Linked DNA regions of Cupriavidus taiwanensis LMG 19424. The main gene of each other region encodes a partner of the protein of the gene in region 2 in a complex. Links are inferred from orthologs where the notes say so. Each region holds a gene or a part of one and is shown on either strand. Other genes may lie near its edges.

Region 1 (2,896 bases), 2.6 Mb from region 2 along the record:
GCAGCAGCGACTTGCCGCCGCTGGTCAGCTTCTCGACCGCGCCGCCGTCGATCACGACGCGGCCGCGCAGCTGCAGGTGGTCGGCCATCCACTGCTTGCGCGCGGTCAGCCGGCCGGTCGGCGCCAGCAGCTGGGTGCCGATCGCCTCGCCGGCGGCCAGGCGCTCCAGCACGTTGGCCTCGCGGCCCGAGGCGATGGTGGTATGCGCGCCGGACTTGGCCGCGCGCTTGGCCGCCAGGATCTTGGTCAGCATGCCGCCGCGGCCGATCGACGTGCCGGCGCCGCCGGCCATGGCTTCCAGCTCGGGCGTGCCGGCCAGGGCCTCGTCGACGAACTGCGCGGCCGGGTCCTTGCGCGGATCGGCGGTGTACAGGCCGCGCTGGTCGGTCAGGATCACCAGCGCGTCGCCTTCGATCAGGTTGGTGACCAGCGCGCCCAGCGTGTCGTTGTCGCCGAACTTGATTTCGTCGGTGACCACGGTGTCGTTCTCGTTGATGATCGGCACCACGCCCAGCGACAGCAGCGTCAGCAGTGTGGAGCGGGCGTTCAGGTAGCGCTCGCGGTCGGCCAGGTCGGCGTGGGTCAGCAGCACCTGCGCGGTGCGGATGCCGTAGCGGGTGAACTGGCTTTCATAGACCTGCGCCAGCCCCATCTGGCCCACCGCCGCGGCGGCCTGCAGCTCATGGATTTCCTTCGGGCGGCGCGCCCAGCCAAGCCGCTGCATGCCTTCGGCAATGGCGCCGGAACTGACCAGCACCACTTCCTTGCCGGCCACGCGCAGTCTTGCGATCTGGGCGGCCCAGCGGGCGATGGCGTCGTGGTCCAGCCCCTTGCCGTCGTTGGTGACCAGGCTGGAGCCCACTTTGACGACGATGCGCTTTGCCTGCGCGATGACCGATTGCATGGTGGAAATCCTGTCTCCGGAGATCGTTAGGAACCGCTGATTCTTGTTTATGCCTCGCGCTGGTCCTGGTCGACGTTATGCAGGCGGTCGTCCAGGCGGATGTCCGGCTCTGCCAGCGCCGCGGCCTCTTCGGCCTTGATCGCCTGCAGGTGGTCCTTGATCGCGTAGATCAGCTCGCGGCAGCCTTCGCCGGTCAGCGCGGAGATCTGGAACACCGGGCCCTTCCACTTGTAGCGCTTGAGGAAGTCCTTCACCTTCGCCGCGCGCTCGTCCTCGGGCACCATGTCTAGCTTGTTCAGCACCAGCCAGCGCGGCTTTTCATACAGGGTCTCGTCGTATTTCTTCAGCTCGTTGACGATGGCCCTGGCCTCGGCGACCGGATCGACCGCCTCGTCGAACGGCGCCAGGTCGACGATATGCAGCAGCAGCCCGGTGCGCTGCAGGTGGCGCAGGAACTGGTGGCCCAGGCCCGCGCCTTCGGCCGCGCCCTCGATCAGGCCGGGGATGTCGGCGACCACGAACGATTGCTCATGGTCGACGCGCACCACGCCCAGGTTCGGGTGCAGCGTGGTGAACGGATAGTCCGCCACCTTCGGGCGCGCGTTGGAGATATGCGAGATAAAGGTCGACTTGCCGGCGTTGGGCATGCCCAGCAGGCCGACATCGGCCAGCACCTTCAGCTCCAGCTTGAGCATGCGGCGCTCGCCCGGCTTGCCATCGACCTGCTGGCGCGGCGCGCGGTTGGTGCTGGACTTGAAATGCAGGTTGCCCCAGCCGCCCATGCCGCCTTCGGCCAGGCACACGCGCTGGCCGTGCTCGGTCAGGTCGGCGATGACTTCGCCGGTGTCCATGTCGGTGATCAGCGTGCCCACCGGCATGCGCAGGGTGATGTCTTCACCGGCGGCGCCATAGCAGTCGGAGCCGCGGCCGTTCTCGCCGTTCCTGGCCACATGCTTCTTGGCGTAGCGGAAGTCGATCAGCGTATTGATATTGCGGTCCGCCACGGCGAACACGCTGCCGCCCCGGCCGCCGTCGCCACCATCCGGGCCGCCGAAGGGCACAAACTTTTCGCGCCGGAACGAGGCGCTGCCATTGCCGCCGTTGCCGGCGATGGCTTCAATTCGGGCTTCGTCGATGAACTTCATGATGGGTTTTCCGTGGTGGATCGGCAGATCGGGCGCTGGCGTAGTTTACTTCGCCAGAAAAGAAAAGGCCCCGCAAGCGTTGCGGGGCCTTTCGTCCTGCAAAGGCTGTTATCAGGCCGCCGGAACGACGCTGACTTGCTGCTTCTTGGCAGGGCCCTTGACGGCGAACTGCACGTGGCCGTCGATGAGGGCGAACAGCGTGTGGTCCTTGCCCACGCCGACGTTGTCGCCGGCATGCACGCGGGTACCGCGCTGGCGGACGATGATGCCGCCGGCGTTGATGGCCTGGCCACCAAACACCTTCACGCCCAGACGCTTCGATTCGGAATCACGGCCGTTCCGCGTGGAACCGCCGCCTTTTTTCTGTGCCATGTCTTACTCCTGTCGCTTTACCGGATTACGCTCGATCGATCAGGCAACGATCGCTTCGATGCGCAGTTCGGTGTAATTCTGACGATGGCCCTGACGCTTCTGGTAGTGCTTGCGACGGCGCATCTTGAAGATCTTCACCTTGTCGTGACGACCCTGGGAGATAACGGTAGCCTTGACGGAAGCCCCGCTCACCAGCGGCGTACCAAACTTGATTTGGTCGCCGGCGCCCACTGCGAGCACCTGGTCGAGCGTGATTTCTGCGCCAATGTCTGCCGGTATCTGTTCTACTTTCAGTTTTTCGCCAGCAGCAACCTTGTATTGCTTGCCGCCGGTTTTTACGACCGCGTACATTGTCGAACCTCTCGGATGTGAATAAAACGCCGAAACCGCGCAATGCGGCCCGGTTATCTCCCGCCGGCAAAGACCCGCAAGGCGAGCGACTACCGGAGGAAACCGGGAATTGTAAACGAGATCG
Region 2 (6,995 bases):
TTGGAGTTCCGATGCGTACGATAGTTCCCGGGTATCGCTCTTACTGTTCGGATAGCCAGGTAAATCCTAAAGAGACGGCAACGATACCGCTGCCATCGCGCACTGGTAGTTAGAGCGCAGGGTGGCAACGGGGTTCTTCCCGCCGCTGCAATGCTCTGTTCCAGCACCGGCTACACTCGACCGGCGGGCAGCGCACTGGCATGCTTGCGAGCCTCTCTTATCGGATCGGAGGAGTTATGTCTGCTATCGAACACTTGCTCAAGCCGCATGTGCGCGACCTGGGCGATTTCACCGTGCGCCGGCTGCTGCCGGCCGCGGCAACCCAGACCGTCGGGCCGTTTATCTTCTTCGACCATATGGGGCCGGTGCAGCTGCCGCCGGGCCAGGGCGCCGATGTGCGCCCGCATCCCCATATCGGACTGGCCACGGTCACCTATCTGTTCGAGGGCGAGATCATCCATCGCGACAGCCTGGGCAGCGACCAGGCGATCCGCCCCGGCGACGTCAACTGGATGACCGCGGGCCACGGCATCGTGCACTCGGAGCGATCGCCCGAGCACGTGCGGCCCGAGGGCGCACGCCTGCACGGCATCCAGACCTGGGTGGCGCTGCCGCAGGAGCATGAGGGCGCCGAGCCGTCGTTTTTCCACCATCCGGCCGCGACGCTGCCGCGCATCGAGCGGCCCGGCGTGCGCATGGTGGTGATTGCCGGCGATGCGTTCGGCCAGACCTCGCCGGTCCAGGTCTTCAGCCGCACGCTGTATGTGGCGATCGAGCTGGACGCGGGGGCCAGCGTGGAAATTCCCGCCGACCACGCCGAGCGCGGCATCTATCCGGTGGACGGCGCGGTCGCGCTCGACGGCGAGCCGCTGCCCGCCGAGCACATGGTGGTGCTCACGCCGGGCCAGCCGGCGACGCTGACGGCCACGGCGCCGTCGCGCGTGATGCTGCTGGGCGGCGACCCGACCGACGGGCACCGCTTCATCTACTGGAATTTCGTTGCCAGCAGCAAGGTGGCGATCGAGGCCGCGGCCCAGCGCTGGGAGGACGACCAGTTCCCGCATGTGCCCGGCGAGACCGAGCGCATTCCGCTGCCTCCGCGCAAGCCGTGACGGTGGTGCCGGGCCAGCTCAGACCGGACTGGCCCAGGTCACGCGCGTGCCCTGGCGCAGGCATTCGCGGATGGCCTCGATCTGGATGGCGATGGGCGCCGGCACCGGCACCGCGCCGTCCAGCACGCGGCGGATCCAGGCCACGGTGAGGCCGGCATCGCTGCCCGGCGGCAACTCCGGCACGTCGCCGATCGAGCCGCCGGCCTGGCCGACCAGGGTCTGCTGGTGGCCTTCATGCAGCCAGTCGATACGGCCGCTGCGCCGGGCGTCGGCGACCACCTCGCCCTCGGTGCCGCGTGCCAACAGCACGTTGGCGGGTTCGTGGGAGAAGTAATCGGTCAGCGTCTCGCGGTATTCAGGGTGCGTGTAGCTATACAGCCGCAGGCCTTCGGCGGGCGTGTGCTCGCCCACCGGCTGCAGCATCTTCGCCACGGTGTGCGAGGAATTGCGCAGCCCGATCACGGTGCGCCGCTCCAGCAGCCGCGACAGCCCGGGCGACAGCACATCCACCGGCAGCACCGCCAGCGGGCCATCGCGGTCCCCATCGCGCAGCCTTGCCGCGGCTTCGTCGGTGCTCGCGCACAGGGGCACGCCCAGGGCCTCGAACAGCGCCATGCTGGTCACGCGGCCCTCGAACACGCGCGTGCCGTGCACCACGACCGGGATCCCTTCGCGGGCCAGCAGCAGCGCCAGCAGCGGCACCAGGTTGGGCTGCTTGCGCGCGCCGTTGTAGCTGGGGATCACCACCACCTGCCGGTCCGGCGGCGCCGGCAACGGCTGGCAGTGCGCATGGGCCGCCTCCAGCATGCCGGCCAGCTCGTGCGGGGCCTCGCCCTTGATGCGATAGGCCATCAGGATGGCGCCCAGCTCCAGGTCGGACACGCGGCCCGCCAGCATGGCGTCGAACAGGGCCTGCGCGTCCTCGCGCGGCAGCGCGCGCGCGCCATTGACGCCGCGGCCGATCTCCTTGATATAGCGGGCGGCTGGAAATGGGGCGGCGGTCGTGGTCATGGCGGCGTGGGGGTAGTGTGTTCTGGGTTCATGATAGCGGAGCGCGGCGGCCTCGCCCATGGCCGCCTGGCGCTGCCACTGTGCCGCTACGCCGCTTGCTGCAGCGCCGGATTGCGCTGCTTGCGGTAGAGGAAGTCGAGCACCGCGGTGCGGCAGCGGTGGTAGGCCGGATCGTCCGCCAGCGCCACGCGATCGCGCGGGCGCGGCAGGTCCACCTTCAGGATCTCGCCGATGGTGGCCGCCGGGCCGTTGGTCATCATCACGATGCGGTCGGCCAGCAGCACGGCCTCGTCAACATCGTGCGTCACCATTACCACCGTGCTGCGCGTGGCTGCCACGATCTTGATCAGCTCGTCCTGCAGGTGCGCGCGCGTGAGCGCATCGAGCGCGCCGAAGGGCTCGTCCATCAGCAGCACCTTGGGCGCCATCGCCAGCGCGCGGGCAATGCCGACGCGCTGCTTCATGCCGCCGGAGATCTCGTGCGGATACTTGCCCTCGGCGTGGCTCAGGCCGACCAGCGCCAGCGTGTCGTGCGTGCGCGCCCTGAGCCGCGCCTTGTCCTCGCTGCCCGCGAACACCCGCTCGACGCCCAGGTAGACGTTTTCGAAGCAGGTCAGCCACGGCAGCAGCGAATGGTTCTGGAATACCACCGCGCGCTCCGGGCCGGGACCGGCGATTTCGCGCCCGGCGCAGATCAGCGCGCCCGTGGTGGGCGTGGCCAGCCCCGCCAGCAGGTTCAGCAGCGTGGACTTGCCGCAGCCGGAGTGGCCGATCAGCGTGATGAACTCGCCCTCGGCGATCTGCAGGTCGATGTCGCGCAGCGCGACGAACGGGCCCTTGCGGGTCTTGAAGGTCTGGCCGACGTTTTCAATGCTGACGAACTTGTCCATGGCGTCTCTCCCGTATGGGTCAATGGGTGCCGTAGCTGAAGCGCCGGGCCAGCGCCAGCAGCGCATGTTCCAGCAGCAGGCCGATGAGGCCGATCACGAAGATGGCGATCACGATGTGCTCGACCTTCAGGTTGTTCCACTCGTCCCACAGCCAGAAGCCGATGCCGGTGCCTCCGGTGAGCATCTCGGCCGCGACGATCACCAGCCAGGCCGTGCCGATCGACAGCCGCACGCCGGTCAGCATGTACGGCAGCACCGCGGGAAACAGCACGCGCGTGAACACCTTCCATTCCGACAGGTCGAGCACGCGCGCCACGTTCAGGTAGTCCTGCGGCACGCGCGTGACGCCCACCGCGGTGTTGATCACCATCGGCCAGATCGAGCAGATAAAGATCGCCCAGATCGCCGCCGGATTGGCCGCCTTGAACAGCAGCAGCCCGATCGGCAGCCATGCCAGCGGCGAGACCGGCCGCAGCAGGCTGATCACCGGTGCGGTCATGGCGTTCAGGAAGGCGAAGCGCCCGATCACGAAACCGGCCGGGATGCCGACCAGCGCCGCCAGGCCGAAGCCCGCCGCCACGCGCGCCAGCGAAGCCAGCACGTTCCAGCCGATGCCCTGGTCATTGGGCCCGTTGCGGTAGAACGGGTCGGCAAACAGCGGCACCGCGGCGTTCCAGGTCGCGCCCGGTGTGGGAATGGCCGGGATCAGGCTGGCGATGCCGTGCCAGGCCAGTACGAACAGGGCGAAGCCCAGCAGCGGCGGCACCGCCTTGAGCACCAGCGCGGCAGCGGCCTCGCGGCGTGCCGCGCGCAGCGCCTGCGCGGAGATTTCCTGTTCGCGCCGGCGTGTGCGTTCCTTGGTGTCGGGGTCGGCTGCGGCATCGGGCGTGGTGGAGGCAATGGCATTCATGTCGGGCTCCTTTGGTCAGGGGCACTGCGGATCAGGCGGAAGGCGTGCCGGCGGCCTTGATCTTGAAACCGTCGGCATAGGCTTTCGGGTCCTTGCCGTCCCAGACCACGCCGTCGATCAGCTTCGAGCTGCGCATGTCGCTCTTGGGCAGCGGCACCTGCGCGGCGGTGGCGGCCTGCTTGTAGATGTCGATGCGGTTGACCTGCCTGGCCACGGCGAGGTAATCCGGGTGGGCCTTGAGCAGGCCCCAGCGCTTGTGCTGCGTCAGGAACCACATGCCGTCGGACAGGAACGGGAAGTTCGCGTTGCCGTCCTGGTAGAACTTCATCGCGTCGGGGTCGTCCCAGGTCTTGCCCAGCCCGTTGGTGTAGCGGCCCAGCATGCGGTCGAGGATGATGTCCATGTCGGTGTTGACGTAGGACTTCGCGGCGATGGTTTCGGCGGTCTTGCGGCGGTTTGACGCCGAGGCATCGATGAACTTCGATGCCTCCAGCACCGCCGCCACCATCGCGCGCGCGGTGTTCGGATACTTCTGCACGAACTCCGCGGTGGTGCCCAAGGTCTTTTCCGGATGGTTCTTCCAGATCGCCTGCGTGGTCTCGGCGGTGAAGCCGATCTTGTCGGCGATCGCGCGCGCCCCCCACGGCTCGCCCACGCAGAAGCCGTCCATATTGCCCACGCGCATGTTGGCCACCATCTGCGGCGGCGGCACCGTGATGGCCTTGGCGTCCTGCATCGGGTTGATGCCGTTGGCCGCCAGCCAGTAGTACAGCCACATCGCGTGCGTGCCGGTCGGGAAGGTCTGGGCGAAGGTGTAGTCACGCTTTTCCTTTGCCATCAGCGCTTTCAGGCTGGCGCCGTCGCGCACGCCTTTCTCGGCCAGCTTGGACGACAGCGTGATGGCCTGGCCGTTGTGGTTCAGGCTCATCAGCACGGCCATGTCCTTTTTCGGCCCGCCGATCCCGAGCTGCACGCCATAGACCAGGCCGTAGAGCACGTGGGCGGCGTCCAGCTCGCCATTGACCAGCTTGTCGCGCACGCCCGCCCATGAGGCTTCCTTGGTCGGCGTGATCTTGATGCCGTATTTCTTGTCGAGCCCGAGCGTGGCCGCCATGACCACCGAGGCGCAGTCCGTCAGCGGAATAAAGCCGATGCGCACCTCGGTCTTCTCCGGCGCGTCGGAGCCGGCCGCCCAGGCGCCGGCGCGCACCAGCGGATCGACCAGCGTCATCACGCTGGCACTGGCGATGGTGGCCAGCGCACGGCGCCGGCCGCTGCTGGCCGGTACCGCGTCGGCGGAGGCAGCGGCGTCGGAGTTCTGGACGGCTGCGTGCAGCGGCCTGGCATGGCTGAGGCGAGTGGGCATTGCTTGGCTCCAAGAAAAAAAGCGTCCCCTCGCGCAGCCGGCTTCGCCAGAAGACCGGTGCGCTGCGGGGACGCCGTTGTCCGTGGCGTGACGCGGCCCGCGTTGGCCGTGTCCGCCTGAGTTGTCGATCGGCCGCCGTTGGCCGATACCAGCATGACGCAAGCCGTGTGCCAGCATCGTGCGGTGCAGCATTTCGGGGAACGTTGTCCCGGAACGGGGCGAAACGGACGAGAACGGTGCGTACGTGACGCGCTCCGGACCCAGCCGCCGCACTCCCGCGAAGAGGGATCGGCCAGGCGGGAAGGGAGGGTGCGCCACGAGCGTGCGGCGCACCAGCCGCGTGCGGCGCTGCACCGCGGCGGCGATGGCAGGGCGCTCAGCCCATGACGTCGATCACGCGCTGCGCGGCATCCACCAGCTTCAGCCCGCGTTCCATCGCCATGCTGCGCAGGCGCTTGTAGGCCTCTTCCTCGCTGAGCCCGCGCGCCTGCATCAGCAGGCCCTTGGCGCGCTCCACCACCTTGCGCTCGGCCAGCTTCAGCCGCGTGGCGTCGAGTTCGGCGCGCAACTGCTGGTCCAGTTCGAAGCGTGCATAGGCGACGTCGAGCACGGTCTTGACGCGTTCGGCGCGCAAGCCGTCGACGATATAGGCGGTAATGCCCGCGCTGAGCGCGGCCTTGATGCGCTGGCTGTCGTCATTGTCGGTAAACAGCACGATGGGGCGCGGCGCGTGCTGGGTCGAGACGCACACGTGCTCGATGGTGTCGCGCGCGGCCGACTCGGACGCGATGATCAGCATGTCCGGCTGGCTGGCGGTGATCACATCGGGAAGCCGCAGGTCGGCGTCGACGACCTGGATCTCGGTGAAGCCCGCGTTCACCAGCCCGCTGCGGATGGTCTCGACGTTGAGCGGATCGGCGTCGAGCGGATCACGCACGAGCAGGATACGCAGCACCCGGCCGGTGGCGGGGGTGGCCGGGTTCGCTGGCGCGGGCGTGGGGGGCGGATGGCGTCTTGTCATGGCTGGCTCTGTTGCAGTGCGCCATGCAAGATTCGCGCCGGGCGGGGGCACGGATGGCGCGCCAATCCGGTGCGGCGGCGCTGCGAGCGTGCCTGGATTCATTGTATGCGGCCGTACGCAGGGCACAGCGCGCGGTGTATCCTGTTGCCCTGCTGCGCCCGGCACCGGGCCCCGCCGCAGCACTGATCAGAACTATCTGGAGAGATGCATGACCGAATTCGTGTTCGCCCCGCCCGCGCCCGTTGGCGTGCCCGTGCGCGGCAGCGATGCCAGCTTTCCGGTCCGGCGCGTGTACTGCGTCGGCCGCAACTATGCCGCCCATGCCCGGGAAATGGGTTCGGACCCTGACCGCGAGCCGCCGTTCTTCTTCTGCAAGCCGTCCGACGCGGTCAGCTATGTCGCCGACGGCACCGAGGGCAGCTTCCCTTATCCGCCGGGCACCAGCAACTGCCACTATGAAGTCGAGCTGGTGGTGGCGATCGGCAAGGGCGGCCGCGACATCCCGGTCGAGCAGGCCGCCGGCCATGTGTTCGGCTATGCCGTGGGCCTGGACATGACGCGCCGTGACCTGCAGAACGAATCGAAGAAAACCGGCCGCCCTTGGGAGACCGGCAAGGCCTTCGACCACTCCGCCCCGATCGGGCCGATCGTGCCGGTCGCGGCCATCGGCCATCCGCAAAAGGGC

Evidence for each region. The genes of interacting proteins can lie anywhere in the genome.
Region 1: the proteins of ybiB (region 2) and obgE are in contact, whole or in part, in a crystal structure (PDB 8BFT), measured with the Escherichia coli proteins. The link is inferred for Cupriavidus taiwanensis LMG 19424 from one-to-one orthologs.

The regions. Positions count from the first base shown.
Region 1 is NC_010528.1:2,860,023-2,862,918, forward strand. It holds obgE (GTPase ObgE), read right to left. Parts: upstream 2,050-2,896; coding sequence 952-2,049; downstream 1-951. Other genes in the region: proB (glutamate 5-kinase), read right to left, coding at 1-904; rpmA (50S ribosomal protein L27), read right to left, coding at 2,161-2,421; rplU (50S ribosomal protein L21), read right to left, coding at 2,461-2,772. UniProt on the Escherichia coli protein: An essential GTPase which binds GTP, GDP and possibly (p)ppGpp with moderate affinity, with high nucleotide exchange rates and a fairly low GTP hydrolysis rate.
Region 2 is NC_010528.1:299,270-306,264, forward strand. The notes cover bases 128-3,107. They hold ybiB (DNA-binding protein YbiB), read right to left. Parts: upstream 2,124-3,107; coding sequence 1,131-2,123; downstream 128-1,130. Other genes in these bases: RALTA_RS01460 (pirin family protein), read left to right, coding at 237-1,112; RALTA_RS01470 (ABC transporter ATP-binding protein), read right to left, coding at 2,210-3,013; ntrB (nitrate ABC transporter permease), read right to left, coding at 3,033-3,107. Outside these bases: more of ntrB, read right to left, coding at 3,108-3,923; RALTA_RS01480 (CmpA/NrtA family ABC transporter substrate-binding protein), read right to left, coding at 3,955-5,289; RALTA_RS01485 (ANTAR domain-containing response regulator), read right to left, coding at 5,666-6,310; RALTA_RS01490 (fumarylacetoacetate hydrolase family protein), read left to right, coding at 6,519-6,995.